DNA from 4 places in the Rhodoferax sp. ZS1R8 genome. Region 1 is predicted to be linked to each of the others. Evidence: predicted binding sites of a transcription regulator. Region 1 holds the regulator's gene; each other region holds the start of a gene.
The links. The regulator LexA, encoded in region 1, represses DNA repair genes until DNA is damaged. The targets are predictions, from matches to a motif close to ACTGTATNNNNATACAGT.
Positions count from the first base shown of each region.

Region 2: a site for LexA is predicted at 2,618-2,635, ahead of recA (recombinase RecA). Genes of this name have one in related genera too.
Region 3: a site for LexA is predicted at 4,914-4,931, ahead of AC097P_RS11140 (DNA topoisomerase IV subunit B). Genes of this name have one in related genera too.
Region 4: a site for LexA is predicted at 5,682-5,699, ahead of imuA (translesion DNA synthesis-associated protein ImuA). Genes of this name have one in related genera too.

Region 1 covers NZ_JBWMBA010000005.1:271,344-278,826, reverse strand. Annotated here, with positions in the region: gene AC097P_RS18580 (hypothetical protein) at 1-195, shown strand, start outside; gene AC097P_RS18575 (D-2-hydroxyacid dehydrogenase family protein) at 164-1,171, opposite strand; gene AC097P_RS18570 (hypothetical protein) at 1,224-1,553, opposite strand; gene lexA (transcriptional repressor LexA) at 1,576-2,250, opposite strand; gene AC097P_RS18560 (asparaginase) at 2,363-3,340, shown strand; gene adk (adenylate kinase) at 3,382-4,038, opposite strand; gene kdsB (3-deoxy-manno-octulosonate cytidylyltransferase) at 4,156-4,926, opposite strand; gene AC097P_RS18545 (Trm112 family protein) at 4,938-5,120, opposite strand; gene lpxK (tetraacyldisaccharide 4'-kinase) at 5,101-6,177, opposite strand; gene AC097P_RS18535 (ExbD/TolR family protein) at 6,182-6,610, opposite strand; gene AC097P_RS18530 (MotA/TolQ/ExbB proton channel family protein) at 6,617-7,246, opposite strand.
Region 2 covers NZ_JBWMBA010000001.1:1,005,886-1,013,368, reverse strand. Annotated here, with positions in the region: gene argC (N-acetyl-gamma-glutamyl-phosphate reductase) at 1-646, shown strand, start outside; gene recX (recombination regulator RecX) at 931-1,389, opposite strand; gene recA (recombinase RecA) at 1,455-2,558, opposite strand; gene AC097P_RS04730 (MarR family winged helix-turn-helix transcriptional regulator) at 2,702-3,187, shown strand; gene AC097P_RS04725 (response regulator) at 3,366-4,040, shown strand; gene AC097P_RS04720 (sensor histidine kinase N-terminal domain-containing protein) at 4,377-5,816, shown strand; gene AC097P_RS04715 (SPOR domain-containing protein) at 5,813-6,472, opposite strand; gene AC097P_RS04710 (biotin--[acetyl-CoA-carboxylase] ligase) at 6,480-7,364, opposite strand.
Region 3 covers NZ_JBWMBA010000003.1:53,160-60,642, forward strand. Annotated here, with positions in the region: gene parC (DNA topoisomerase IV subunit A) at 1-1,955, opposite strand, end outside; gene AC097P_RS11135 (lytic transglycosylase domain-containing protein) at 1,965-2,909, opposite strand; gene AC097P_RS11140 (DNA topoisomerase IV subunit B) at 2,909-4,879, opposite strand; gene AC097P_RS11145 (MFS transporter) at 4,996-6,222, shown strand; gene AC097P_RS11150 (hypothetical protein) at 6,219-6,344, shown strand; gene AC097P_RS11155 (class I SAM-dependent methyltransferase) at 6,341-6,901, shown strand; gene dapA (4-hydroxy-tetrahydrodipicolinate synthase) at 6,926-7,483, shown strand, end outside.
Region 4 covers NZ_JBWMBA010000002.1:72,025-79,507, reverse strand. Annotated here, with positions in the region: gene AC097P_RS06405 (diguanylate cyclase domain-containing protein) at 240-1,874, opposite strand; gene AC097P_RS06400 (type 2 periplasmic-binding domain-containing protein) at 1,889-2,365, opposite strand; gene AC097P_RS06395 (hypothetical protein) at 2,365-3,492, opposite strand; gene AC097P_RS06390 (DNA polymerase Y subunit UmuC family protein) at 3,535-4,914, opposite strand; gene imuA (translesion DNA synthesis-associated protein ImuA) at 4,883-5,659, opposite strand; gene AC097P_RS06380 (GGDEF domain-containing protein) at 5,770-7,483, opposite strand, start outside.

The DNA of each region.
Region 1 (7,483 bases):
AGCATTGCAAAAGCAACCCATGTTGAGGCATCCTTGTCTGACGCCACACAACCGGTTTCTTCGACTGGTGACAACCAAGCCGACACTGCTGTCGACCTTGACATAACTGAGCCACCTGGCAATCTGATCGAATTTGACAGCGCAGATCTGCTGCCCCCCTCGTCTAGCGCCTCACCTGCAAAGCGCCGGGGTTGACGATATTGGTCGGCGTGCCCTTGATGAAATTGGTCACGTTGTCAAAAGCAGCACCAAACAGCTTCTCGTAGTTGTTTTGCTCTACATAGCCAATGTGTGGCGTGCAAATGCAGTTTTCCAAACGCAATAGCGCATGGCCTTGCAATACCGGCTCGCTGTCGAAAACGTCGACTGCCGCCATGCCGGGGCGCCCCCGGTTCAGCGCACTGATCAGCGTGTGGGTGTCCAGAAGTTCAGCACGTGCCGTGTTGACCAGCAGTGCTGTCGGCTTCATGCGTGCCAGATCGGCATGGTCGACCAGATTGCGCGTACTGTCGCTCAGTCGCAGGTGCAAGCTCAAAACGTCGCAATGTTCAAAAAATGCCTCGCGGCTGGGCGAGGCGCCATAGCCGTCCTGAAGAGCCTTTTCGCGTGATGCTTCGCTGCCCCAGACCACGACCTTCATGCCAAATGCCCGACCGTAGCCGGCGACCAGTTGACCAATCTTTCCGTAGCCCCAGATGCCCAAAACTTTGCCCTGAAGCTCACTACCGATGCCAAAATTTGTCGGCATGGAGCCTGCCTTCAGGCCGGACTGTTGCCAAGCGCCATGTTTGAGGTTGCCGATGTAGTGGGGAAGCCTGCGCATGGCTGCCATGATGAGTGCCCAAGTCAGCTCTGCCGGTGCAACGCCAGAACCCAGGCCCTCCGCCACTGCGATGCCACGCTCGGTACAAGCCTGCACATCCAAGTGACCGCTGACGCGACCGGTCTGGGAGATCATCTTGAGCTTGGGCAGCTTCTCGATGAGCTGGCGGTTGATATGGGTGCGTTCGCGGATCAGAACGATTACATCGGCGTCTTTGAGCCGGACCGACAGTTGTCCGATGCCCTTGACCGTATTGGTGTACACCTTGGCTTGGTAAGCCTCTAGCTTTGCCGCACATTCCAGCTTGCGAACGGCATCTTGGTAGTCATCCAGAATCACAATATTCATGGATGCAATTGTGCCCTGTCAAAGCGCCCGCAGCGCGTACCAAGGTATCAACTTATGACAAGGCAGCCTCGCGCGCAGCCAGGCGGTCCAGTTCGGCACACACGTCAGCCATGCGGCCGGATATCACCATGCGGCCTACGCTGGCACGGGATTGTCCACTTTCGACGACACGAACCACACGCAGTGGCATACGCACTACGTTATTTTGAGCTGTAGCCCTCGCCAACGGGTCATTTGCAGCTATGGATTTAGGAGCGTAGCTCCGAACTTCCCGCTTGGGAAGTGGTACACCCACAACCGGAATCCGGCTGGCGGACCACCAGCGCATCAGGCTCTGCAGTGGTCCAAAGAAATCGGAATTGGCAAATAAAGCGGTGTTCATGGATGGTTGCTTTCGTGCGGAATTACATGAGCATGGTGTTGCGGATCAAACCGACCGCAAGACCTTCGATTTCAAAAGGCTCACCGGGCTCCACCACAATGGTTTGGTAGTCCGGGTTTTCAGGATGCAGTTCGATCAGGTGTTTGTTGCGCCTAAAGCGCTTCACCGTGACCTCGTCACCCAGGCGTGCCACAACGATTTGGCCATTCTTGGCATCCTTGGTGGCCTGTACGGCTAGCAGGTCGCCGTCCATGATGCCGGCGTCACGCATGGACATGCCGCGCACTTTCAGCAGGTAATCGGGTTGGCGCTGGAACAGGCTGTTTTCCACGTAGTAGGTTTGGTCCACATGTTCCTGGGCGAGAATGGGCGAACCAGCTGCAACCCGGCCCACTAGTGGCAAGGCCAATTGGGCCAGGCCGGGCAGTGGCAGGGAAAACTGCTTGAGACGGGATTCGTTAATGGAGCGCAGGGTGTCGCTTTTGAGCCGGATGCCGCGGGATGTGCCGCTGACCAGTTCGATCACACCCTTGCGGGCCAGCGCTTGCAGATGCTCTTCCGCCGCATTGGCAGATTTGAAGCCGAGTTCAGTGGCGATTTCGGCACGTGTGGGCGGGGCACCAGTGCGTGCGATGGCGCTTTGGATCAGATCGAAGATCTGTTGCTGCCGTGCGGTAAGTTTAGGACTTTCAAGCATGCTGACTCCTTGGTTCTGGGCCGGGTAGCTGTTGGTCTATACACACTGTTTCGGTATCCAGTAGCTGTATTTTTAACCAGTTTTATTTTGTTTGCAAGTGGAAAGCGCAAATATGTTGAAAAAGATGGTGTTTTTGGGTACTGGGGGCACGATCGCTGGGACCGCGGCGCAGGCCAGCGACAACGTGGGCTACACCGCAGCGCAGGTCGGGGTTGACCATTTGTTGCAGGCCATACCCGGCCTGCGGCAGGGCCTGGGTGACTATGATTTCTTGTCCGAGCAAGTGGTCCAGGTGGATAGCAAGGACATGGGTTGGCCCCAGTGGCGCGCGGTGGCCGAACGCGTTGCGCACCACCTGGCGCAGCCGGAGGTTCACGCTGTAGTCATTACGCACGGCACGGATACCCTGGAGGAAACGGCATTCTTTTTGTCAAGCGTCTTGCCGCGTGCCGCACTGGCGGACAAACCCGTGGTGCTGACCTGCGCCATGCGGCCGGCCTCGTCGCTGGCGCCTGATGGCCCGCAGAATGTGCTCGATGCCGTTGCGGTCGCACGGTCGACGCTTGCCCATGGAGTGCTGGTGGCGTGCGCGGGTACCGTCCACGCGGCGCGCGATGTTCAGAAAGTGCACCCTTACCGCCTCAACGCTTTCGATTCAGGCGATGCGGGCCCGCTGGCCTTTGTGGAGGAGGGACGGGTGCGGTGGGTGCATGCCTGTCCGGTGGGCACGGTGTTGGCGCAGGACTTCCCGTTGGCGGCCCTGTCCAACGCAGCTTGGCCGCGCGTCGAAATCGTCCCCAGCTACGCCGGCGCGACCGGGGCTACGGTACGCGCACTCTGTGCTGCGCCGTCCGATTCTGCGCAGCCCGTGCGGGGCATTGTTGTTGCGGGCACCGGCAACGGCACCATCCATGCGGATCTGGACGCTGCCTTGCGGGAGGCACAGCTGCGCGGTGTTCGGGTTGTGCGGTCTACGCGCTGTGCATATGGCGCCGTGGTGGTGGGCTCCGAACAGGGGGATCTGCCGGATTCACAAGGCCTGTCACCGCTGAAGGCGCGCATTGCACTGATGCTGGAACTGATGGCGTAAAAAAGGCCGCAGCAGCGGCCTTCTAGATGGAGATCGCCCGCTCAGCTGCCTAAGGCCTCGAAAATGCGGCTCTTGATGACGTCGACATCTCCGATGCCGCTGATGGCGCGGTACTTCGGCGCACCGGCGGGGTCTTTGACGGCCCAGCTGGAGTAGTACTCGACCAGGGGGCGGGTCTGGGCGCTGTAGACGTCCAGGCGCTTCTTGACGGTCTCTTCCTTGTCGTCGTCGCGCTGGATCAGCGGCTCGCCCGTGACATCGTCCACACCTTCAACTTTGGGTGGATTGAACTTGACGTGGTAGGTGCGACCCGATGCAGGATGCGACCGGCGTCCGCTCATGCGCTCTACGATGGCGTCAAAGGGCACGTCGATTTCTACCACATAGTCCAGCGCGACACCGGCGGCCCTCATGGCGTCCGCTTGCGGGATGGTGCGGGGGAAGCCGTCAAACAGGAAACCGTTGGCGCAATCGGCCTGCGTCAAACGCTCCTTGACGAGGTTGATGATGAGATCGTCGCTGACCAACCCACCTGCAGCCATGACGGCTTTGGCTTCCAGACCCAACGGGCTGCCCGCTTTGACGGCGGCACGCAGCATGTCGCCAGTGGAGATTTGGGGAATGCCGTATTTTTGGCAAATGAAGGTGGCTTGCGTGCCTTTGCCCGCGCCTGGCGCGCCCAACAAAATAAGTCTCATGGATACCCTCGGATAGAACAAAAACCTTTGGCGCGGCAGGCTGCACCCGAATGGGGCGCCACGGCACGCGGCTGCCACCCGAGAATAGCATGGACCACTGCGCGCTTAACTTACGGTTTACCCGCTGTTGGCAACAAAAACAGCCCGTATCCGCGCCAAGTCTTCCGGAGTGTCTACCCCTGGCCCCGGCGCATGCGCGCTCACATGAACAGCGATGCGGTGGCCATGCCACATGGCGCGCAACTGCTCCAGCGCTTCGGTCACTTCGACGGGGGCTTGTGGCAGTTGCGGAAACAGCCGCAAAAAGCCGACCCGGTAGGCATAGATGCCGATGTGGCGCAGCGGTGCCGGCTGGGGCAATGTCCGCACACCCTGCGCGAAGCCATCGCGCCACCAGGCAATAGGTGCGCGGCTGAAGTACAGGGCCATGCCGGCCGCATCCAGTACTACCTTGACAACATTAGGGTTGGTGAAATCGGCCACGCTGTCGATGGCGTGTGCGGCGGTGCCCATGCTGGCCAATGGTTGGGCTTGCAGCACTTCGGCGACTGCTTGCACCAGGGCAGGGTCTATCAGCGGCTCATCGCCCTGCACATTGACAACGATCTCGTCCTCGCGCAGCGCGAGCAGCTCGCAGGCCTCTGCCAGGCGGTCGCTACCGGAGGCATGGTCTTGTCGTGTCAGGATGGCTTCAATGCCGTGGTGCTGGCAGGCTTGGAGGATGGAAGGATCGTCGCCGGCGACCACGATGCGGGCGTTGGCCGGTACGCCGGAGCGCACCCGTTGCGCCACACGCACCACCATGGGGGTGCCGGCGATGTCGGCCAGCGGCTTGTTCGGCAAACGGGTAGAGGCCAGCCGTGCCGGTATGAGTACGGTGTAAGCCATGTGGACGACGACTACAGGCCGAGTTCGTCGTCGCTGAGCGTGCGTGCTTCGTTCTCCAGCAAGACCGGAATGCCATCGCGCACGGGGTAGGCCAGGCGCGCGCTGCGCGACCACAGCTCCTGCTTCTCGCGGTCGTATTCCAGAGGGCCCTTGGTCACGGGGCAGACGATGAGTTCAAGTAGTCGGGTGTCCATGGGCAGATGATAGCTTTGTGGAAAGTTGTGGGGCCAGCGCTGCGTCTAGGGCAGCGAAAAAGGCCGCTTCAGGAGTGAACAGCAGCGGCACGGCCAGCGCGTCCGGCACCAGTGGCCACAGCTTTGCTGCATCTTTCTCGGTACAAATCAGCCTGTAGCCCTCGTGGGACGGGCGTAACCAACTATCAAAATCATAGTGATCTGCGAGTGCCACAGTTTCGGCCAGCGGCAAGTTGAGGGCGCGCAGCATCGCAAAGAATGCCTCAGGCTGGGCGATGCCAGCCAGCGCCACCAATGGTTTGGCACCCGGGGCGCGCAGACTCTCCAGAGCAACCTGCACGCCATCCCTTCCCACGGCAAACGGTGCGAGACGCCGCTCTGCGCTGTAGCCGGCAAATGCGGGGCGGTTACCGGTGTGCAACGTCAGCAGGCGATCCACACGCTGGCCCGCCCGGGTGACGGTTTGGCGTGGCCAGCCCTCACGCAGCGGACCGGCGGGCAGGCGCCAGCCATTGCCGTAGCCGCGGTCGTCGAATACACAGATTTCCAAATCGCGGTACAGCGCGTAGTGCTGCAGGCCATCGTCGCAGACGATGACGCGGGTGCCGGGGTAGCGGGCCAGCAGGGCGGTGGCAGCCGCGTAGCGTGTGGGTCCTACAAACACGGGCACGCGACAGTTGCGCCGTATCAGCAGGGGTTCATCCCCCGCGTCCCTTGGGGTGGAATCGTCCAGCACCTCGGTGCAGGCTGTACCGTCGCCTCGCCCGTAGCCGCGCGAGACCACACCCACACTGCGCCCCTGTGCCTGCAGGTGCTGCACCAGGGCCATCACGGTGGGCGTCTTGCCGGCGCCCCCAGCCACAACATTGCCGACAACGATGACGGTGGCGTCCACGCGCCGAGTCTTAAGAACGTCCCATGCGTAGAGCTGGCGACGCACAGCCGTCAGGCATTGAAATACAAGGGATGCGGGCCACAGCAGGCAGGCCAGCCAGCCCCGTTGGGTCCAGGCACGCAGCAGAATCCTTTGCAGCGCAGGCCGCAAAGTACCCGCCATGGGGCTAGCGGCCACCCGCCTGCGCTGAGGACTGGGTGGCAAAGGTGATCTGGTTCAGCCCCGCACGGCGCGCGGCCTCCATCACGGTCACCACCGACTGGTGTTTGGCGCTGGCGTCGGCGCTGATGATGACCACGGTGTCCTTGCCGGCCTTGGCACCCTCGGTCAGGGCTAGCGTGACGTTTTCGAGTGCACGCCCGACAACCGGCACGCGGTTCACGCTGAAGGCGCCGTCGGCGCTGACGCCGACGATCAGTTCCTTGGCGTAATCGCGCTGGGCATCGGTGTCGGCCACCGGCAGCTTGAGCTGCATTTCGGTGAACTTGCTGTAGGTGGTGGACAGCATCAAAAAGATCAGGACCACCAGCAGCACATCAATAAACGGGATCAGGTTGATCTCGGGCTCTTCGGTGGTTCGGGCACGGAAGTTCATGGGGGCTTAGGGCTTGCGAAAGACCTTGAGATGGCGCGCCAGGTGTTCGGCCGCCAGTTCCAGCGTCAGCAGGTAGGCGTCCACCCGGCCGCGGAAGTAGCGCCAGAAGATCAGTGAGGGAATGGCCACAATCAGGCCGAAGGCGGTGTTGTACAGCGCAATCGAGATACCGTGGGCCAACTGGGCGGGGTTGCCGCCAGTGGCGCCGCCCGGGGCCTGGGAGCCGAAGATCTCGATCATGCCAACGACGGTGCCAAACAGGCCCATCAGTGGCGCGGCCGATGCGATGGTGGCCAGCGCACTCAGGCGCAGTTCCAGGCGGTGGGCGACGATGCGGCCGGTGCTTTCCATTGTGGCGCGCAGGTCGTCTTCGGTGCAGCGGGGGTCGGCGTTGATGGCCCGCAGTCCGCTGGCCAAGACCTCACCCAGTGCCGAGTTCTTTTCCAACTGGGTCACAACGTCGGGCGTCGGTATCGCGTTGCGCGTGACGCTCAGCACCTCGTCCAGCAAACGGGGAGGCGCGACTTTGCTGCCTTTGAGGCTGATGAAGCGGTCGATAACGATGGCCAAGGCCAATACGGAGCAGGCAATAAGGGGCCAGATTGGCCAGCCAGCGGCTTGTATGATGGAAAACAAATGGTCACTCCGTACAGATGCAATGCCCCGCGATTATGGCGCACGCCAGTGACCCACAGAACATGTGGATAAGTTTGTGCAAAACTCTGTCCCATCACGGCGCAAAGCCGCACCAAAGCTCGGTTTTGACAAATTGATGACAAATTCAGCAATAAAAAAGCCAATGAAATCAACAGCTTATTACGCCACGCCGTGCATCGCATGGGGTGGTACGCAATGGGATGGGTTCACCCCCCA
Region 2 (7,483 bases), on a different contig from region 1:
TTACGGTTTTCCAGAATTGACACCTACCCAGCGCGAAGCCGTGGTCCAGGCACGGCGTGTGGCCAACCCTGGCTGCTACGCCACGGGTGCGATTGCACTGATTCGCCCACTGGTGGATGCGGGCCTGGTGCCTGCCGATTTCCCCGTGTGCCTGCCTTCTATCAGCGGCTATTCCGGCGGCGGCAGGGCCATGATCGAGGCTTACGAAGCTGGCAATGCGCCACCGATGGAGCTGTATGGCCTGGGGTTGAAGCACAAGCACATTCCCGAAATCATGCGCTACACGGGCTTAACCCGCAGACCCTTGTTCGTACCTTCGGTGGGTAACTTCAAGCAGGGCATGCTGGTGCAGTTGCCATTGCACCTGGACACTTTGCCCGGCACGCCTACGGCACAGGATTTGCACGATGCCTTGAAGAAGCATTACGAAGGCAGCGAGTGGGTGACAGTAGAAGCCGCCACGGCCGACCAGAAGTTGGATGCCGTAGCCTTGAACGACAGCAACAAGATGGAACTGCGGGTGTTTGCCAATGATGCGGAGGCCGATGGCTTTGCGCATGCGGTTCTGGTGGCGCGGCTGGATAACCTGGGCAAGGGTGCGTCTGGTGCTGCGGTGCAAAACATCAAGTTGATGTTGGGGCTTTAAAAGAGCTGAGGCTGCTGGCTCCGGCCCGACAGGGCGGCGCGTTTTGCTCCGTGTCCCCCGGCCATGCAAGCATGGCCTCCTCCTTTACCTGCGCAAAACGCGCCGCCCTGTCGGGCCTTCGGGTTTGGGGCGCTCCACGATTTCAGACTTCCTTCGGTGCGCGCACCCGCTTTCGAGCTGATGGCACGGGGTATGGGTTTTGCGCAGGTAAAGGAGGAGCCCGCGTAGCGGGCGGGGGACACGGAGCAAAACCCATACCCCGTGTCATCAGCGGGCGAACGCAGTTAATCCTCGTCCCCGCCGCCGAACACCACGCGCCGAATAGCGTCCCCACCAAAGCCGCGGCTGGTCAAAAAACGCATTTGTTTCCCGCGCTCCGCCGCATCTACCGGCGGTTCACCAAACTTCTTGCGCCAGACTTCACGCGCCCGGTCCACTTCGGTAGCGCGCAGTTTCTCCACCGCATCCAGTACAGCCTCGGGCGCCAAACCCTTGCCCTGCAGCTCCTGACGGATCCGCGCCGTGCCCAACTTGGCAGAACGGCGGTTCAGCACCGACTCCACGACGCGCTGCTCGTTGATAAAACCCTTGGCCTGCAACTCGTCCAACGCCTTCGCCAAGGCGCCTGGCTCTTCCTCGAATGAGGCCAGCTTGCGCTCCAGCTCAGCCCGGGAATACTCCCGGCCGCTGAGCAGCCGCAACGCCCGGCCTTTCAGGGACAAGGGTGGTGTGGTCGTGACCATGCCAACGCTTCCAAAAAAATTCAGCTACAAAATCGCTATTGTTTTTATAGCTGCTTACGCTCTCCCTACGCGGGCTGCTCGGCTTTTTTGCTTGCAGCCTTGGGCTTGGCTTCGGGTTCTGCAGCGGCCACCGGCAACAGGGGGATGCCCAGCGATTCGCGCACCTTGTTTTCGATTTCGATCGACAGCGCCGCGTTTTCACGCAAGAACTCGCGGGCGTTGTCACGGCCCTGGCCGATCTTTTCACCCTTGTAGGCATACCAGGCGCCGGACTTTTCCAGGATGTTGGCGGTCACGCCCATGTCGATGATTTCGCCGTGGCGGCTGATGCCTTCACCGAACAAAATATCGAACTCTGCCGTCTTGAATGGAGGGCTGACCTTGTTCTTGACGACCTTGACCTTGGTCTCGTTGCCGATGGCCTCGTCACCCTTCTTGATGGTGCCGGTACGGCGGATATCCAAGCGCACGGAAGCATAAAACTTCAGCGCATTGCCGCCGGTGGTGGTCTCGGGGCTGCCGAACATCACGCCGATCTTCATGCGGATCTGGTTGATGAAAATGACCATGCAGTTGGTCTTCTTGATGTGGGCGGTCAGCTTGCGCAGGGCCTGGCTCATCAGACGCGCTTGCAGGCCGGGCAGGGAATCGCCCATTTCGCCTTCCAGCTCGGCCTTGGGCGTCAAAGCGGCGACCGAGTCGACGACGATCAGGTCCACCGCGCCGGAGCGGACCAGGCTGTCGACGATTTCCAGTGCCTGTTCACCGGTGTCGGGCTGGCTGATCAGCAGGTCGGGCAGGTTGACGCCCAGCTTCTGCGCGTACTGGATGTCCAGTGCGTGCTCGGCATCCACAAAGGCGCAGGTGCCGCCCTGTTTTTGCATCTCGGCAATCACCTGCAGCGTCAGCGTGGTCTTGCCGCTAGATTCGGGGCCATAGATCTCGACGACACGGCCGCGGGGCAGGCCGCCGACGCCCAGCGCAATGTCCAGCCCCAGCGAACCGGTGGACACCACCTGGATGTCTTCAATCACTTCGCCTTCACCCAGGCGCATGATGGTGCCCTTGCCGAACTGCTTTTCGATTTGAGCCAGGGCAACCTGCAGGGCCTTGGCTTTTTCAGGGTTGGCGCTGTTCATGCTGTTGGGGGTCTTGACGGGTGCATCCATGGGAAATCTCCTTGAAAATCAATGTTGGGGCGCATGTCAGCCGTTGGGATTAATCACAGGCTGGATGCTTGAACAGTAGTTTAACGGCATGGGTTGAAATCCGTAAACAACTTTATTAGTCAGTTTGCATTACTATTAATAGCATGACTGAATGGACCTCCTCTCACCCCGGCAGCGGCTGGCGCCAGGCCCACATGGGCCATTGGCTACGCTTGGCATTGGAGCGCTTTGACGCGCGCGTCCTGGCGCTGATGGCCCACCACCCCGGCGTGCCGCTGGGGTTGGCCAATCTGGTCACGCGCGGGCAGGTAGGGGCGGCGCACATCCACATCACCCGCCACCTGGCCACCGAGGGGTCGCGCCTGACCGAGCTGGCCCGCAGTGCCGGCATGAGCAAGCAGGCCATGGGCACACTGGTAAACCAGTGCGAGGCCTGGGGCATGGTCACCCGCGAACCTGACCCCGTGGATGCACGGGCGCAGCAACTGCGCTTTACCGCCACCGGCCTGGCCTGGCTGGAGGCCTACCGCGCGGCCGTGGAGCAGGCCGAACTGGAATTACGCCAGGCAGTAGGCGACGAAGTAGCCACCGTATTGGCCATTGGCCTGGAAGCCTACAGCGGAGCGTAGCGCCCGCCTGTAAGCGCCAAGCCAAGAGGGCACGCCTAGAATGGAGAAAACACGTCCACACCCGCCTTTGCGCAATGCTGCGACGACTACAACGAGGAGCAACTATGTACCCCCAAGCTCACGCTACCCCCCAAGGGGGCGCATGCCACCCTAGAGGCGGCTCGTCGGGAGGCATGACATGCGGATATTGATTGCCGAAGACGACCAGGTCTTGGCTGATGGCCTGTTGCGGGCTCTGCGCGGTGCCGGCGCGGCAGTCGACCATGTCGCCAGCGGCACCGAAGCCGATGCTGCCTTGATGACCAACACCGAGTTCGACCTGCTGATCCTCGACCTGGGCCTGCCCAAGATGCATGGCTTGGAGGTGCTCAAAAAGCTGCGCGGGCGCGGCTCCTCACTACCGGTTTTGATCCTGACCGCAGCCGACGCCGTGGATGAACGCGTCAAGGGCCTGGACTACGGCGCCGACGACTACATGGCCAAACCCTTCAGCCTGCAGGAACTGGAAGCCCGCGTGCGTGCCCTGGTGCGCCGCGGCGCGGGTGCCACCAGCAGCACCATCAAACACGGCCCGCTGACCTATGACCAGGCCGGGCGCGTGGCCACGATAGACGGCAAGATGGTGGAGCTATCCGCCCGCGAGCTGGGCCTGCTGGAGGTGCTGCTGCAGCGCGCCGGGCGCCTCGTCAGCAAGGACCAGCTGGTGGAACGCCTGTGCGAATGGGGCGAAGAGGTCAGTAACAACGCGATCGAGGTGTATATCCACCGGTTGCGCAAGAAGATCGAGAAAGGCCCGATCCGCATCGCCACCGTGCGCGGCCTGGGTTACTGCCTTGAGAAAATTGCCCCCTGAGATGGCCCCCACGCTCCGCCGCTGCGCGGGTCGCTGCCCCCCGAGGGGGCTAAATCCGCTTGGGGCGGCCCGGCGCGGATTTGCGGCCCACACCTTCCGCCGCTGCGCGGGTCGCTGCCCCCCGAGGGGGCTAAATCCGCTTGGGGCGGCCCGGCGCGGATTTGCGGCCCACACCTTCCGCCGCTGCGCGGGTCGCTGCCCCCCGAAGGGGCTAAATCCGCTTGGGGCGGTCCGGCGTGAGACTCCAATTGCTATTGTATTAGGAGCGGCTTACGCACATCCGACGGGGGCTATCGGCCAATTTTGCTTAAAGCCTCGCTGTCCAGGAAAGGCCGCATGAAGATCTTCCAGCGCGAGCAACGCAGCCTGTTCGGGGAGATCCTGGACTGGATGCTGACGCCGCTGCTGCTGCTGTGGCCGGTCAGCCTGGTACTGACCTGGCTGGTGGCCCAGGGCATTGCCGGCAAGCCTTTTGACCGCGCGCTGGAGTACAACGTCGGCGCGTTGGCCCAGTTGGTCACCGTCAACCCGAACAACAAAGCGCAGTTTGTACTGCCCCTGCCGGCACGCGAACTGCTGCGCGCCGACGACAACGACACCGTGTATTACCAGGTGCTGGGCAGCGCCGGTGAGTACCTCAGCGGCGAGAAGGCCCTGCCCCCGCCGCCGGAGGAAGAAAAACCCATACCGGGTGAAGTCCGCTTACGCAACGACGAGTTCAATGGCGCTGACATCAAGGTCGCCTACACCTGGGTCAAGCTGGACGTGCCTGACAGCAAGCCGGCCCTGGTGCAAGTGGCTGAGACCATGGAGAAGCGCTCGGTGCTGGCCACCGAAATCGTCAAGGGCGTGATGCTGCCGCAGTTTGTGATCTTGCCGCTGGCCGTGCTGCTGGTCTGGCTGGCGCTGGTGCAGGCCATCAAACCGCTGCACCACCTCGAAGAGCGCATCCGCGCGCGCAGCCCCGACGACCTGAGCCCGCTGGATGCCGAGGCCGTTCCGCTGGAGGTGGCGCCACTGGTGTCCTCCGTCAACGATTTGCTGATGCGGCTGAAAGACTCGGTCGCCACACAAAAGCGCTTCTTGGCCGACGCTGCACACCAACTGAAAACACCACTGGCAGGCCTGCGCATGCAGGCCGACCTGGCCCAGCGCGCGGATGCCAGCGCCGAAGACCTGAAGCAATCGCTGCGCCAGATCGGCCGCTCCAGCATCCGCGCCACGCACACCGTCAACCAGTTGCTGGCGCTGGCCCGGGCCGAGAGCAGCGGCACGGCGATGAGCCAGCAACCCTGCAACCTGGTGCGCCTGACGATGGACGTGGTGCGCGACTGTGTGCCGCGCGCGATGGACAAGCTGATCGACGTGGGCTACGAAGGTGCGGAGCCCGACGATGCGGATGTGAACCTGCAGGGCAACCCGACGCTGCTGAAGGAAATGGTGCGCAACCTGATGGACAACGCCATCAACTACACGCCGTCCCATGCCGACAAGCCGGGCGTGATCACCGTGCGCGTGCTCAAGGACCCGTTCAGCAAGGTGCTGGTATTACAGGTAGAGGATTCGGGCCCCGGCATACCCGTGCCAGAGCGCGAGCTGGTGTTCCAACCCTTTTACCGAGTGCTAGGCACCGAGGCCGATGGCTCAGGCCTGGGCCTGTCCATCGTGCTGGAAATTGCCCGCCAGCACCAGGCCACGGTGACGATCGAAGACAGCCGGCCCGGTCAGATACCACCCGGCACCTGCTTTACGGTGCGCTTTGGACAACTAGGCTAGTTGCAGCTGTGGAGCGTGCGGCCGGCCAGGGCGGTTTTGACGTCGGCCAGACGGGTCTTGGTGTCCAGCGTGACGGCCGGCAGCTTGAGCTGGGCTTGTGTACCTTCCTGGCGTTCCTGCACCACCTTGGCAGTGCGGATGCCGCGCAGCGACATCTTGGCCAGCTCCGCCACCGCATCGGCCTGGGTGTCAAAGCCGCCCAGCGACAGGCCCAGTTCCAGGTCCGGGTTATTCAGGTTTTGCGGCACCAGCTTCATCGTTGCCAGTTCGCCGCGCTTCTTGGCCAGTTGCTCGGCATTGGCAAATTTGCCCATGTAGACAATCCAGCGCGCCGACACCGGTACCGATTCCAACTGCCAGCTGCCCGGTGTCAGCGCCGATTCCAGCGCGCGGCGCAGGGTCGCGGCCTGTGCTTCGTCGAACGGCCCGGCCGCCAGGCACTCTTTAGGGCTCAGCTCGGCCTGTGCCTGGGTCTCGGCCCGCTTGGCCTCGGCCGGTGTCAGCACCTGTATGGCCTCGGGGCGGATCTGCTGGGCCAGGCGCTGGGGCTCCTGCTGCTGGGCCGGGGCGAAGCCGTAGGCGCGCAGCAGGCCATTGCTCCACGCAAAATAGACACCGTTGGCCAGGATCAAAAGCAGTACGAGCAGTCGCAGCATGGTGGCGTCAGGAGGGGTTGGCGGGCGGCAGCGGCACGGGGCGCACACTGACTTCCGCGCTGGTGATTTTCTTCAGGCCATTGTCGGTGTGCAGTAGCAAGGCTCCGGCGGCATCCACGCCCCGGGCCATGCCGGTCGTGCCGTCGCTGCAGGCCAACGCACGGCCGTACAGCAGGTCCCGCGCATGGAAGCCTGTGCGCAGCGGGCCGAAACCCTCGGTCTCGAACCGCAGCACCGCCCGCACCAAGGGCGCGGCCACCAGTGCCAATGCGCCGGGCGCATCCACGTCCGGCAACAGCTCGCACAGGGCTGCGGGTGGGGTGCTGAGACCCTGGCCATCGGGCGGCAGGATGTTGATGCCAACGCCGATGACGGCGTACCGCGCCTCGCCCCTAACGTCACCGCCGGGCCGCCCCAAGGAGACGGAGACCCACTCGGGGGGCAGCGCAGTACGCGAAGCGACAAGCGTGGGGGCGACATTGGCGGTTTCGATCAGGATGCCGGCCAGCTTGCGGTCTTGCAGCCACACGTCATTGGGCCACTTCAGCTGCAAGGCGGGGTGCAGGCTTTCCACAACCGACAGCCCCACGGCCAGTGACAGGCCGGACCAGTCCGCAGGCGCCAGCGGCAAACCGAGGGAAAAAGTCAACGACGGTAGGGGCGCATTGATTGCGGTGTCACCACCGCTGGACCAGGTGCGGCCCAGGCGGCCACGCCCCGCACTTTGGCGCTCTGCCACCAGCAGAACCGGCTCCAGCTGGCCCGCGCGGGCTCGGCGCATCAGTTCCGAGTTGGTGGAATCGATCTCAGGAAGGATCTCTACCGAAAAAGTGGGCAACAGTGGCGACACCGCCTCCCAGATGGCTTCAGCCTGCCAACGCACCACCCTCATCTCAGTCGTTCCAACGAACGCTACGGCAGAACCTGCCACTACCAGGAATGCCGTGGAACCGGCTTTGCCGGGCCACAGGCGTTGCCCCCTTGAGGGGGAGGCGGCGGCAGCCGACTCGG
Region 3 (7,483 bases), on a different contig from region 1:
ACCATGTTGTCCACCGTGGCCATGAAGCCATAGCCTGCAGTGCTGCTGAGCAGCAGCGTGGCAGCAGCCGGACCGGCAAAGTAGTACAGCAGCTGCGTACCGCTTTCCAGCTCGATCAGTGTGGTGACGGGCTGGCCATCGCCCCGACCGCCTGGCAACAGCGACACCGCCACCGAGTAGACGCGGCCGTTGGAGCCAAACACCAGCAGCGTATCGACACTGCGGCATTCAAACGTGCCGTAAAGGCCATCGCCCGCCTTGAATGCAAACGAGGTGGCCTCGTGGCCATGGCCGGTGCGGGTGCGCACCCAACCCTTTTGGCTGACAACGACGGTGACGGGCTCGTCTACCACCTTGATCTCCAGCACGGCTTTTTTCTCGGCCTGGATCAGCGTGCGGCGCGGGTCGGCAAAGGTCTTGGCATCAAACTCGATCTCCTTGACCATCAGGCGGCGCAGCGCTGCGGGGTTGCCCAATATCTCTTCGAGCTTGCCCTGCTCGGTGCGCAGCTCGGACAGTTCTTGCTCGATCTTGATAGCCTCCAGCCGGGCCAGTTGGCGCAGACGGATTTCGAGGATGTCTTCGGCCTGGCGGTCGGACAGCTTGAAGCGTTCGATCAGCGCGGCCTTGGGCTCTTCGGCCTGGCGAATGATGGCAATGACTTCGTCGATATTCAGCAGTACGAGTTGGCGGCCTTGCAAAATGTGGATGCGGTCCAGCACCCTGGACAGGCGGTGCTGCGAACGGCGCTGGATTGTGGTCTGGCGGAACTCGATCCACTCCTGCAGCATCTGACGGAATGACTTTTGTGTGGGCCGACCATCGAGCCCGATCATCGTCAGGTTGATGGGCGCAGAGGTTTCCAGGCTGGTGTGGGCCAGCAGCGCAGTAATCAGTTCCTGCTGGGAGATGCGCGACGTCTTGGGCTCGAACACCAGGCGCACGGCAGCGTCTTTATTGGATTCGTCACGCACCACATCCAGCACCGACAGCACGCTGGCCTTCAGCTGGGTCTGGTCTTGTGACAAGGCTTTTTTGCCAGCCTTGACCTTGGGGTTGGTCAGCTCTTCGATCTCTTCCAGCACGCGCTGGCTGCTGACACCGGGCGGCAGTTCGGTCACTACCAGCTGCCACTGGCCACGGGCCAACTCTTCAATCTTCCAACGGGCGCGCACCTTGAGCGAGCCGCGGCCGGTGCGGTAGGCATCAGCAATGTCGCTGGCGCTGCTGATGATCTGGCCGCCACCGGGGTAGTCAGGGCCGGGTACCAAGGTCAACAAATCGGCTTCGGACAGGTCCGATTGCTTGATGAGGGCAATGCAGGCGTCGGCGATCTCGCGCAGGTTGTGGCTGGGGATTTCGGTTGCGAGGCCCACCGCAATGCCGCTGGCGCCATTGAGTAGCCCAAAGGGCAGCCGCGCGGGCAATAGCTTGGGCTCCTGCTCGCTGCCGTCGTAGTTGGGGGCAAAGTCGACCGTACCTTCGTCCAGCTCGTCCAGCAACAGGCGGGTGATCTTGGACAGGCGCGCCTCGGTGTAGCGCATGGCGGCGGCGTTGTCACCGTCGCGAGAACCAAAGTTGCCCTGGCCATCAACCAAGGGGTACCGTTGGTTGAAATCCTGTGCCATGCGTACCATGGCGTCGTATGCGGCTGAGTCACCATGTGGGTGGTATTTGCCCAGCACATCACCCACCACGCGGGCGCTTTTGACGGGCTTGGCACCGGTGTTGCCATTGGGCCCGCCAAAGCCCAGGCCCATGCGCGACATGGAGTACAGAATGCGGCGCTGCACGGGCTTTTGGCCGTCGCACACGTCCGGCAGGGCGCGGCCCTTGACGACCGACAGGGCGTATTCAAGGTAAGCGCGTTGCGCGTAGGTGGCTAGATTGAGTTCGTTGTCGCCGCCATCGCGGGGTGGTTCGGCGGTCAGGTCAAGAATCGCTTGGTCTGTCATGGATGCTAATTAATTCGACAATTCTGTAAGTGACTGTGCGGCCTTGGGCGCCTGGCCCGAGCCGATCACCAGATCACCCGGCTGCACGGGGTCGCGCCCTGTTTTCCGGGTTTGTGACTCACCGTCTTGCTGGGCATTGACTTCGTCCCAGCGCAAGTTGATATTGGCACTGGGGCTATGGAACTGCGCGTGGACCCTGGCACCAGTAGCCGGAGCGGGCGACACACGGGCGAGCGGATTGAGGCGTCGGTAAAGCTGCATCACGGAACGCACGTAGTTTTGCGTTTCGGCGTAATTCGGGATCTTGTTGCCCGCTCTTTGCACTGCGCCCTCGCCAGCGTTGTAGGCTGCAACGGCCAATTCCAGCTGGCCAGGGAACATATTGATCAAATCGCGCAGGTAGCGCGCGCCGGTATGGATGTTGGTCTTGGGGTCCGTCAGCTTGGCCGACACAGTTCCGCGCTGGTCATTGGCCACGCCATAACGCTGCGCAGTTGCCGGCATGACCTGCATCAAACCGACGGCGCCCTTGGGAGACACTGCCCCCGGGTTAAACCCGGACTCGGCGGTGATGACGGCCTGCAACAGCGCAACATCGAGCTGATTGGCGTCGGCCGCCGTGTGCAGGTGTTCCTTGACAGCCATGAAGCGTGGAGAGGCCTCCATCGCAGCCAGGCTTTTGGTAGACACTCCCGCTGAGCCGACCACACGGGCATCCATGGCTGCACCGCCTGTGCTCTCGGCCTCGCCGGTACTTGGCGCAGGCATGCCCCTAAACATAAGCTTGTAACGTTGGTCCAGCTGGCTGGACGCGAAATGTTTGACGCCCTGCGCATCGGTGTAAATCCACATGTCGGCACGGGCTGCGTGGCTGGCCAGCAATGCCGCTATGGCCAGCGCAAACGCACGGGCCCGTTTGGCCAGGGGCCTTTGGCTCTCGTATCGTGCTTGCATCAGACGTCCACCTCGACCGAGTCGCCGTGCAACTCCATCAGTTCGCGCCGGGCCGCAGCCTCACCCTTGCCCATCAGCTTGGTGATCAGGGCTTCGGTCTGGCCGAAATCGATAACACCGAGAGTGACAGGCAGCAGTCGGCGGGTGTCGGGGTTCAGCGTGGTGTCCCACAGCTGCTCGGCATTCATTTCCCCCAGGCCCTTGAAGCGGCTGATGCTCCACGCGCCCTCGCGTACGCCTTCTTTGCGCAATTTGTCCAAAATGGCGGTCAACTCGCCTTCATCCAGCGCGTATGCCTTGGATGCGGGCTTCTTGCCACGCGCCGGCGCGTCGACACGGAAAAGCGGCGGACGGGCCACAAATACGTTACCGGATTCAATCAGCTTGGGGAAGTGGCGGAAGAATAGAGTCAGCAACAGCACCTGAATATGGGAGCCGTCCACGTCCGCATCCGACAGGATGCAAACCTTGCCGTAGCGCAAGCCGGACATGTCGGGTGTGTCATTGGGGCCATGTGGATCGACGCCAATTGCCACCGAGATGTCGTGGATTTCGGTATTGGCAAACAGGCGGTCGCGGTCGACCTCCCAGGTGTTGAGCACTTTGCCACGCAAGGGCAATATGGCCTGGTTTTCCTTGTCACGGCCCATCTTGGCACTGCCGCCTGCGGAATCGCCCTCGACCAGGAAGACCTCGTTGTAAGCCGTGTCCTTGCTTTCACAATCGGTCAGCTTGCCGGGCAGCACAGCCACGCCCGAGCTTTTGCGCTTTTCGACCTTTTGGCCGGCTTTTTGTCGGCTTTGGGCCGCTTTGATTGCCAATTCCGCCAACTTCTTGCCGTAGTCTACGTGCTGATTCAGCCACAGTTCCAGCGCTGGGCGCACAAAACTGGAGACCAGGCGCACGGCGTCGCGGGAATTGAGGCGCTCTTTGATCTGGCCTTGGAATTGGGGGTCCAGCACCTTGGTGGACAGTACGTAGCTGGCGCGGGCAAACACGTCTTCGGGCATCAGCTTGACGCCTTTGGGCAGCAGCGAATGCAGGTCGATAAAGCTCTTGACGGCAGTGAACAGGCCGTCGCGCAAGCCGCTTTCGTGCGTGCCGCCAGCGCTGGTGGGGATCAAATTGACATAACTTTCGCGCACCGGCTGGCCGTCTTCGGTGAAGGCCACGCACCAGGCAGCGCCCTCGCCCTCTGCAAAGTTGTCGCTCTGGCTGTCGGCAAAACCTTCGCCTTCGAACAGCGGGATGACTGGGTCACCGTTGAGCGTTTGCGTCAGGTAGTCGCGCAGGCCGCCTTTGAAAATCCAAGTCTGGGTTTCTTTGGTCTTCTCGACCAACAACGACACGCTGACGCCGGGCATCAACACCGCTTTGCTGCGCAGCAGGTGGGTCAGCTCGTTCATCGGCAGAGCCGCTGATTCAAAATACTTGGCGTCGGGCCAGGCGCGCACCGTGGTGCCCGTCTTGCGGTCACCCTCACCGATCTTGCGGGTCTGCAGTGCTTGGGTCACATCGCCATGCTCGAAGACGATGGTGGCAACCTGGCCCTCGCGGTACGAGGTGACCTCCAGGCGCTTGGCCAGCGCGTTGGTTACCGAAACACCCACGCCGTGCAAGCCACCGGAGAAGCTGTAGGCGCCGCCCTTGCCCTTGTCGAACTTGCCGCCGGCATGCAAGCGGGTGTACACCAGCTCGATGACTGGTGCTTTTTCTTCGGGGTGCATGCCGAACGGGATGCCGCGGCCGTCGTCTTCAATGGCGACGGAGCCGTCCATATGGACGGTAACCTTGATCTTTTTGCCGAAGCCGCCCAGGGCCTCATCGGCCGCGTTGTCCAGTACTTCCTGGATGACGTGCAGCGGGTTGTCGGTGCGGGTGTACATGCCCGGACGTTGTTTGACGGGCTCCAGACCTTTGAGGACCCGGATGGATCCTTCTGAATATTCGGGGGTAGCTTTGACGGACATAGGGCGATGATTGTAATCGCCCCACCCTAACACAACTGTATGCAAATACAGCGAGTAGGGAGAACGGCATTGTTGGGTTGCCAGCGCAGGGGGCTGGCATTGGTCACAATGCGGCGATGCAACACGCTTCCAAACCGCTCTCCACCGCCCAGGTTTTGGCCTGCGGTGCCGTCATCGTCACGCTGTCCATGGGCATACGCCACGGTTTCGGCCTATGGTTGCAACCCATTACCCAGGCCCAGGGGTGGACGCGGGAGACCTTTGCCTTTGCCATTGCCATTCAGAACCTGGCTTGGGGCATCTCCGGCATCTTTGCCGGCATGGCGGCAGACCGTTTCGGAGCGTTTCGGGTCATTATTGTGGGTTCGCTGCTGTACGCGCTGGGTCTGGTGGGCATGGCCCATGCCAGCACGCCGCTGCTGTTCTCGCTGAGCACCGGGGTGCTGATCGGTATGGCGCAGGCCGGTACGACCTATGCTGTCATCTATGGTGTGATTGGCCGTAATGTGAGCGCGGACAAACGTTCCTGGGCCATGGGCGTGGCGGCAGCTGCGGGCTCTTTCGGGCAGTTCCTGATGGTGCCTACGGAGGGCTTTTTGATAAGCCACTTTGGCTGGCAAGAGGCCTTGGTAATGCTTGGCGTGGCGTCGTTGTTGATGATTCCTCTGGCGTGGGGGCTGCGGGAACCCGCGCTCGGTGGCGCCACCAGTGCACCCCGCGAGCAGACCATCGTCCAGGCGCTGCGCGAAGCCTTCAAATACCCCAGCTTCCAATTGCTGATGGCAGGCTACTTTGTCTGTGGTTTCCAGGTGGTTTTCATTGGCGTGCACATGCCCAGCTATTTAAAAGACAAGGGCTTGTCGCCGCAGGTGGCCAGTTATGCGCTGGCGCTGATCGGCCTGTTCAACGTGTTTGGCACTTACGCCGCCGGCGTGCTAGGCCAGAAGATGCAGAAGAAAAACATTCTGGCATTCATCTATTTCTCCCGTGCGGTTGCCATCAGTATCTTCTTATTAGCGCCGCTGACGCCGGCCAGTGTGTACGTGTTCTCCAGTGTCATGGGTTTGCTGTGGTTGTCGACCATTCCGCCTACCAATGCCACGGTGGCGCAGATATTTGGTGTGGCGCATTTGTCCATGCTGGGCGGTTTTGTGTTCTTCAGCCACCAGATCGGCTCCTTCATGGGGGTGTGGCTGGGTGGTTATCTGTATGACAAGACGGGCAGCTACGACATCGTCTGGTACATCGCCATTGCGCTGGGCGTAGCCGCTGCGCTGGTCAATCTGCCGGTCAAAGAGGCCGCAATCAACCGCAGCCTGCCGCGCGACGCGGTCACACCATGACACCGCGCAAGCGCCTGGCCTTCGCCGGGCTGACGTTGGCCGCGCTGGCGGGGGTGTTTGCGCTGTACACCCGACCGGACTTCATGGTGCAGATGGCCAACCAGGTGTGGGCCTGCTTTTGAAGCCCTCCGCGTGGGTGGTGCGCTGGACGCATCTGCTGGAACCCGGCGCCGCGGTACTGGACGTGGCCTGCGGGTCGGGGCGGCACCTGGCCTGGTTTGCCGAGCAGGGCCACCCGGTGACCGGCGTCGACCGTGCCATTGAACAAGCCCGCGAGCGCGTGCCCGGAGCCGAACTGGTGTGCGCGGATATTGAAGGCGCGGCCTGGCCCCTGCACACCGTTGATGGGCAGCTGCGCACCTTTGGCGCGGTAGTGGCCACCAATTACCTGTGGCGCCCCTTGCTGGACACGATAGTTCGCAGCGTGGCGCCTGGCGGCGTGCTGCTCTACGAGACGTTTTCAGCAGGCAATGAAGCCCTGGGCAGGCCCAGCAGGCCCGATTTTTTACTGCAGCCGGGTGAACTTCTGCGGGCGTGCGCGGCTCTGCAGGTGGTGGCCTACGAAGACGGCTACCTGCAAGACCCGCCCCGCAACGTGCAGCGCATAGCGGCCCTGCGGCCAGCCCCGGCCTCGGCCGGACCGGCGAAACTGGAGCGCTGCGCACTCTCGCTAAAATAATCGATTACCGTACAAATGACCGACATGAACCCTAACCCTGGCCCCCTCACCGGCAGCATCGTCGCGCTGATCACGCCCATGCAGGAAGACGGCTCCGTGGACTACCCGGCGCTGCGCAAACTGATCGACTGGCACATAGCCGAAGGCACGGACTGCATAGGCGTTGTGGGCACCACGGGTGAATCGCCGACGGTCAATGTTGAAGAGCACTGCGAGATCATTCGCGTATCCGTTGAGCAGGCTGCCAAGCGCGTGCCCATCATGGCCGGCTGCGGCGCCAATTCGACGGCCGAGGCCATAGAGCTGGCACGCTTTGCCAAGAAGGTCGGTGCGGACTCCCAACTGCAGGTAGTTCCCTACTACAACAAGCCCACCCAGGAGGGTCAGTACCTGCACTTCAAGGCCATAGCCGAAGCGGTGGAACTTCCCCTTATTCTGTACAACGTGCCCGGCCGCGCGGTTGCCGATATGGCCCATGACACAGTCATGCGCCTGGCCCAGGTGCCTGGTATTGTGGGTATCAAGGAAGCTACCGGCAATATCGAACGCGCGCAGTGGTTGATCAAGGAAGCGCCCAAGGGC
Region 4 (7,483 bases), on a different contig from region 1:
GGAAGTCTTTGAACGCTCAGTGAAAAGGCTGGCGCGCACGCTAGGAAAGCCACAATTTTACCGGTCTGCCCGTTTTTATGGCACCCCATAAATGGGGGATGCTCCCCATTAGTACGAGACTTATTTCACGAAAGTGCGCTTTCCAAGTCCGGATCACCCGGCGGGGACCGCCAAAACACCGTTTCAAATCAAATGCGTAAGAGGCCTCGCAAACAGCATCGGCACGGGCGATGACACGCTCAGCCGGCTGAAAACTCCACGGCCATCGCATAACGATTCTTGCCAGCCTTCTTGGCGTTGTACATGGCCGCATCGGCAGCCGCCATCAGCATCAAGCGTGATGGGCCGTTGACCGGGTAGCGTGCGATGCCAATGCTTGCTCCGATTTGCACAGGGAGGCCGTCTCCGATCAATATGGGCGCGCTGAGTAGCGCAACCAGATCGCGGGCAATCTCTTCGATCGCCGTGGTGTCCGCAGCGCAATGGGTGACGATGACGACGAATTCGTCACCACCCTGGCGGGCGACCAGATCGGACGCGCGCCGGATGCGGGCCAGCATGCGGTTGGCCACTTCTTTGAGCACCAGATCCCCTGCCCCGTGCCCATGCACATCGTTGACAGCCTTGAATCCATCGAGGTCTATCAGCATCACCGCGACCACTTCGCTGTCTTCAGCGGCGTGGCGCAGGCTGCGGTCCAGAAAAATATCCATGCCGCGCCGGTTGCACAGGCCGGTCAGCGTGTCGTGTTCGGCCTGACGGCGCGCGCGCTCTTCGGCGGCCTTGCGATCGGTCACGTCGTAGAGCACACCTTCAATCAGTTCAACCTGCTCGTTGGGGCCCAGCACAACAGACACGATGCAATGCGCCCAACGGGCGCGGCCGTCGGGCGTGCGCAGTTGGCAATCGGCAGAGGCAGAACGTTGGTTTGCCGACGCTTCCGTGATCAGGGCCCAGACCGCAGTTGGATCGGTGAAAATCGTCTCAATGAAGCGGTGGTCCTGGGCGTGCTCCACGGCCTCTGGCCCCATGCCGACAATGCGCGACAGCAGGGCCGGATTGCTACTGATGAGTTGCCCATGTTGGTTGAGTACCATGATGCCAACGTGGGTTGTCTCAAAAATGCGGCGGTAGTGCTCCTCCATTTTTTCGACTGTGGCCCGCAGTGCGCGCTCGTCTTCCAGCGTGCGCTCGGTGGTGGCCAGCAAGTTGTTGCTGCTGCGCACCAGGGAGCCGATTTCATCGTCTGCGTGGCCTTTGGGAACGTCGAGCCGGGTGCCGCTGCCGGGTACCGCCGCCTCCACCATACGGGCCACCGCATTGAGCGGGCGGGCCACCACAAAGTCGAACAACACGATCAGCAGCAAGGCCGACATGGTAATTTGTAAAACCAGCACGATGGCCTGCCAACGCGCCGCTGCCATAGCGCGCGCGTTGATGTAGTCCACATCTTGCTCAATGATCAGCCGGCCAATGGTCTCTGCCGCCATGACGGGTGATTTCAACGGGTAACGGGTGGTGGCATCGCCGCTCGCACCGCTGCCGACCACGCGTCGGCTGCTGAACACGCTGGCGCCGGTATCGGTTTCGATGCCAGCCGCCGCGACCATGGGATTGGACAGCAATCCGGTGACGACATCGCGGGCGATTTCCTCGTTGTTGACATAGGCCGCCACCGCCGCGGACGATTGCACGGTAGCGGCCAACTGTTGTTGCAGGTTTGAGGCTTCGGTGTGCTGGCGTTCAAACTCTGTCCAGAACATTGCCGCCCCGGCGATCAGCGCAAATACCAAAGACCCCAGTGTGACGCGCAGGGCCAGTTTGAGCTTGAGGTGGGTGCGCAGCGGGCTGGGAGTGATGGGAGGTATGGTCATGTACACGCCCCAGCTTATTCGCGCAACACCAACACGGTCTTGACCTTGGCATCCTGCGCAGGCACCGAGCTGACGTAGCCAATGGCCGTAGGATTACGGCGCACAAAGTCCAGTACGGCGGCATCACCCTCCACGCTGCGCGGCGGTTGCACTTGTCCGGTAAATTGCAAGCGGGACCAATAGGCTGTGATCTGGCCGATGGACATGCCGCTGACGTCCTTGAAGAAGCGGCTGCGTAGCGGGTCATCGCGGCCCTGGTCGACGACGAGTGCGTACTGGCCGGTATCAAAGGTGCGCACGCGGCCCAGGTATAGCTCGGCCGTTTGGCGCGTGGTCAGGTTTTGTACCGGGTTGTCGGCATGGACGATGACGGCAATGTCGGCATACGCGCGCGCGCCCACCAACATGGCCACCAGCAGCACGGCAGCCCCCAGCCCACGCCCGTAGCGGGACACGGATGGTGGTGTTGGAGCTGCGCGGCGCATGCGCATCAAAACGTCCGGTCAAAGGATATGCGCCACACCTTGGCATCGCCCGAATAGACGGGGCCCGGTTCCCAGTAGGTGTCGAACTGGGTCTTGATGATGCTGCGGGGCGCCAGCTCGTACTTCAGCGTCAACGAGGTGTGGCGGTAGTCATAGTTCGGCTGCAGCGCCGTGTCGCTGCTGAGTTCCTGGTACTGCGAGTAGTTGGCAAAGGTGGTCCATTTGCCGCTGCGGTAGCCAATGCCGATGGACGCTGCGGGCACGCTGATCGTCACCCCCGCCAGCGGTCCGGTCTTGTTGCGCCGGATGTTGGTCGCAATCTCGGACAGCACGAACCAGTTGTTGTGTTCGTAGTTGGCGGCCAACCCATAGGCCTGCATGCTTTCGCTGTAGTCATTGGCCGGGTCATCTTTGTCGGTGAACGCGGTGTCGGCTTGCATGGCGATGGCGCGCAGGGTCCATGCACCGCGTGTCAGCTCTATGTCGCCACCGACGATGTTGTCCCAGCGCACATCGGTGTGGCGCTGCCCATAAGACAACATGTAGCGGTTGTCCTTGATCTGCTCACTGCCGGCAAATACGCTGGTGTTGACATACACACCACCCACCGCAGTGCGGTTGCGCAGGCTGATGCCGTTGTAGTTGGTGGCATCCCAGCCATACAGTTCGGGCGGTAAACCCACCCAGGGGTAGACCACGCCAACGTCCTGAAAGTCTGAGTAGTAATACAGCGGAATACGTTTGCGCCCGACTTGCAGATCCCACGTGGGGCTGAGGATGTAGGTGGCATAAGCCCATTGCAGTTGCACGTTGGCATCAAGGGGGCGCGCGGTAACCTGCGCGGTCAGGCTCAGCTTGTCGGTCAGCGTGGCATTGGCTTGCAGGCCGATGCGGCTTTCGGTGGCCAGCGAGAAAGCCGTGTTGTAGGTTCCGAAGTTGCTGTAATCCGCGATGTAGCAGGGGCACGCCACATCGGGGTTGTCGGGCATGGGGCCATGCAACGAGCCACTGAGGACACGCCCGCCAACGACAGAGAAAAACCCGCTGATCTCCAGATCGGGCGCTGCATGGGCGACAGGAAGGCCCAGCGTAGCGACCGCTGCAGCCAGAGTGAAGATAGTTCTATAGCGCATCGTAAGGCTTCCAACGTCTGCACTCTATCTGAGTCGTCAGTGTCAGGCAAACAACCCATGCAAATACCAGCCAGCCTGTCCACCCAGCCGTTCGCAATACACCCACACCAGACCCGCTACCGCGCTGCGCGCCACGTAGTAGTCGCGCAGTGCGCAGTGGGCTTCGCCATCGAGCCAGCCGGCCTCCAGCCGCTGTGGGCCGACCAGCAGATCCAGTGGTCCGCCTTCGTACTGCGGTTGGCCCTGGTGGGTGGTCAGTTGCAGCGGTGTGGCCAGCAGCCAGCTGGGGTAGAGGGCTTCTAAGCCATTTAGGCCGCTAGCCCTCGTGGAGCGTGCGTAAGCCGCTCCTGATTTAGTAGCAGCTACTTGACCCTCGCGCATATTGCCTACTGGCATGGCGGTGGCCGCATGCCACTGCTGCATGCGCTCGGGCCGGTGGTCGGCGTGCAGCGTGGCGCGGCGCACCTGCTGTGGCCCTAAGCGTGCACTCAGGCGCTCAAGCAATTGGTGCAGGCTGTCGCCGTGGCGTACGTCGTCGGGCAACAGGCTGATGCTCTCGCCGGCCATGGGCTGGGTCTGCAAAGAGCGCAGGCGCAGGTGCAGCACGGGTGCGGGCAGCGTGACCTGGGCCAGTTGCTCGCCCAGCAGACGGACCAGGTGCTGCATGTCCTGCGTGGGCTGGGCCGTGCGCAGCACCAGGCGGCCCTGCCCGTTGCCCTTGTGGTGGGCGTCCACATGCAGCGCGTTGGAGCGCCGGGCGTCCAGCTCCCACACGAGGGCCAGGCCCAGCACACCACGCTGGCGTGCGCGCAACCACAGCTGCAATTGCGCCAGCAGGCGCCGGGCACCGAACAGCAGAGCCGACGCGTTTTCGACACTGGCCGACAACTCCAGCGGGGCGTCAAACACATCGGGCAGCGCCAGCCACGGGTAAACCTCGGCGCGCTGGCCATAGGCACAGTCCAGCGCGTTCACCAAGTCTGCGCCAAAGCGGCGCACCAAGCCACCACGCGGCAGCGCCCGCAGTTGCCCCCAGTTGGCCAGCCCCAGGCGCTCCAGCGTGGGCAGATGGGCGCGTGCGGCCGCCAGCGTGTGCAGGGGCAAGGCGTCGGCCGCCAGATCACGCGCGTCGGCACCAAAGCCCACAGCACACTGCAGCCGCCCGTGTGCTATCAAAGCCGTAGCGCCTTGCGCCCATTCCACGAGGGGTAGCGGCCATTTTGGCTTGAGCAACTGGTCCAACAGGGCGTCGCGACCGCCAAACAGGCGCTCGCTGGCCGAGACCTCCATGACCAGCGCAGCCTCTACCGGCGCCACCAGCGGCGTGAACTGCAGCGCCCACCACGCCCAGGCGCTGCGCGGGTCTGCCAGCGCTGCTTCGGGTGCGGCGTCAGGCGCGGGCTGCAGTGCGATCCAGTGCATAGCCGGTCGCGCGCGCGCCCTCGGGGGGCAGCGCAGTGCGCGTAGCAAGCGTGGGGGACCTGTTTGCGTGCAACAGGCAGGCCAGCCGCGCGGCCCGGGCCGGCAGGTGCAGGGGCTGGTCCATCGGAGGACCGCGGCGCTTGAGGGCGCGCACCTCCAGCGTGTCGGCACCGTCTTCTGAAGGTGCGGCCCACAGCCGCAGCACGGCGGGCGAGGATTCGTGTTGGGCCTGTTCGGGGCGCAGCACAAACAGCAGCTTGTCGTATTCGGCCGCGGCCATTTGCAGGCGGCGCAGTTGCTCGGGGCGGACGTGCACCAGCCAGGCCAGCACGGCATCCACATCAGCGCAACGCAGGGCCTGCTCGGTGGCCCACAGGCGCTGGGCACCACCCTTGCCGCCTGCTTTTCCACCTTCTTGCGGGGCCACCCACAGCAGGCGCTGCGTGGCAAGGCCCTGCGCACCCAAAGACGGACCAAACGGTAAGTGCGGCGCGCCCACCAACACCACGGCACCGGATCCGCAGTGGGCCAGGGCAGGCAGCAGCAGGCGCCATTCATTGTGTATGCCTGGAGGTTGGAGGATTTCGCTCATGGCACCCCGTGGCCAGCCACCACCGGGCAGCTGGGTGTTTAGCGCGACATCGCCTGTGGCCAGAACCCGACCGGGCGCGCTGGCCAGCGCATCGGCTTGCCAGACGTCCGCGTGGACGCCCTTCCAGGAGGGCAAATGGGCAGAGGCAGACATGGGTGGGGGCGCATTCTTTGAAACTGTATTTTTGTACAGTATACGCCGATGCAAGCGTTTACAGTCAAGGCCTGGCGGCCTGTTTTACGCTGAAACTGACTACGAAACGGTCAAGCCGCCAAGGCTGGTTTGGCCCCAGCGCTGACAACAGGCTCCGGCCCCAGCACCTCGACCAGCTCCACCATGCCGGCATTCAGCGCAGCCGTAATATCGCGCTCCAGAACCGGCATGACCTGCTCAAACGGCGCCAGCAGGCGATTCAGACCATAGGCGCGGTTGCGCCCGTTCACCTTGCCCAGGTAGAGCGCCATGTCGGCGATCTGCATGGCTTTTTCCCAATCGCAATCGGTCTCTGACAGGCCGGAGAACGGCAGCGACAAGAAGCCGCCAGTCACCGTGATGGCTATCATCTTGTCGCCCACCGCAATGGGTTCCTTGCCGATGACATTGAGCACGCGTTGCGCCAGGCTTTTCAGATGGGCAGCGTTGGCTTTGGGCGAGAACACCAGAAACTCCTCCCCGCCCCAGCGCATCACCATGTCGGTGTCGCGCACTGTGCTGCGCAGGCGCTTGGCAATCTCGATCAGCACTGCGTCGCCACCCGCGTGACCGAGCGTGTCATTGATGTGCTTGAAGTGATCGATGTCCAGGATCATCATTCCGTCGGGGTTGTCGTCTTCGCGGCGGCTGCCGGTGCCATTGAGGGCGCGCTTGTTCATCAGCTCGAAGAAGGAGCGACGATTGAACAGGCCTGTCAGCGGGTCGCGCACGGCATGGAACTCAAGCTGCTTGTTGGCCTCGCGCAGCTTCTGGTTGGTCTTGCGCACACGCCGATACAGCAGGTACACAAACACCCCGCCCATCACGGTGACGACAGCGCCCAACACCGTGATGATTTGCTGCAAACGCTGGTTGCTAATGGTTGCGTCTTTGAGGCTGTTTTCACGGGCCAGCAATTCGATCTGCTTTTGCCGTTGCACGGCGTCAAACTGTTCTTGCAGCGCCGCAACCGATTTTTCGCGGTCCGATCTGAAAAGTTGCTCGCTGAGCTTTTGCTGCTGACGTATCGTGGATACCGCATCGCTGTACATGCCCAGTTGCTCGTACATCCGCCCCAACTCGCCCAGGATGTCTTCCTCATCGGACATGGCGCCTGCATCGTGCGCGTTCTTGAGTGCCGTGCGAACTTCGGCCACGCCTTGCGCAACCTTGCCCTGGCCCATCAGCGCAAACCCAATATTGCACTGTGCGGAAATCAGGCCGCTGCGGTCATCCAGCTCGCGATATTTGACCAGTGCCTGACGGGCCAGCAGCTCGGCCTTGGGGTAGTTGCGAACACGCAGGTAACCGTCACCCATATTGTTCAGGATGGTGGCTTCCACGCGGACCAAGCCACTCTCGCGGCTCACCTTGAGGGCAAGATCATTGGCCTCAGCGTAGTCTTTGTTGCGCCCCAACTCGGCGAACTCACCGCCCTGGTTCAGGTACAGCGTGGCCAGCATTTTGCGGGAGTCCAGCTCCTGGGCGAGCACGATGCCCTCACCGATGACAGCCAGCGCTTTCTCGTGGTTCTTCATGGCACCGTACACCAAACTCAAACCATTGAGTGCTCTCAGGCGGGCTTGCTTAGCAAGGCGGGTTTGCTGGTCGGCGTATTGCAGACTCTTTAAGTAACTTTCCAGCGCGGGCTCAAATTTACCCAAGGCCAACTGGGCCCCTCCCAGCACACGGTAGTGCTGCGATAAAACCATGGCATCGGCAGAGCGCAGCGCAAGGGGTTCTGCTTGGTCAAGCTTGACGACGGCTGCAGCGTTTTGTGCCGCA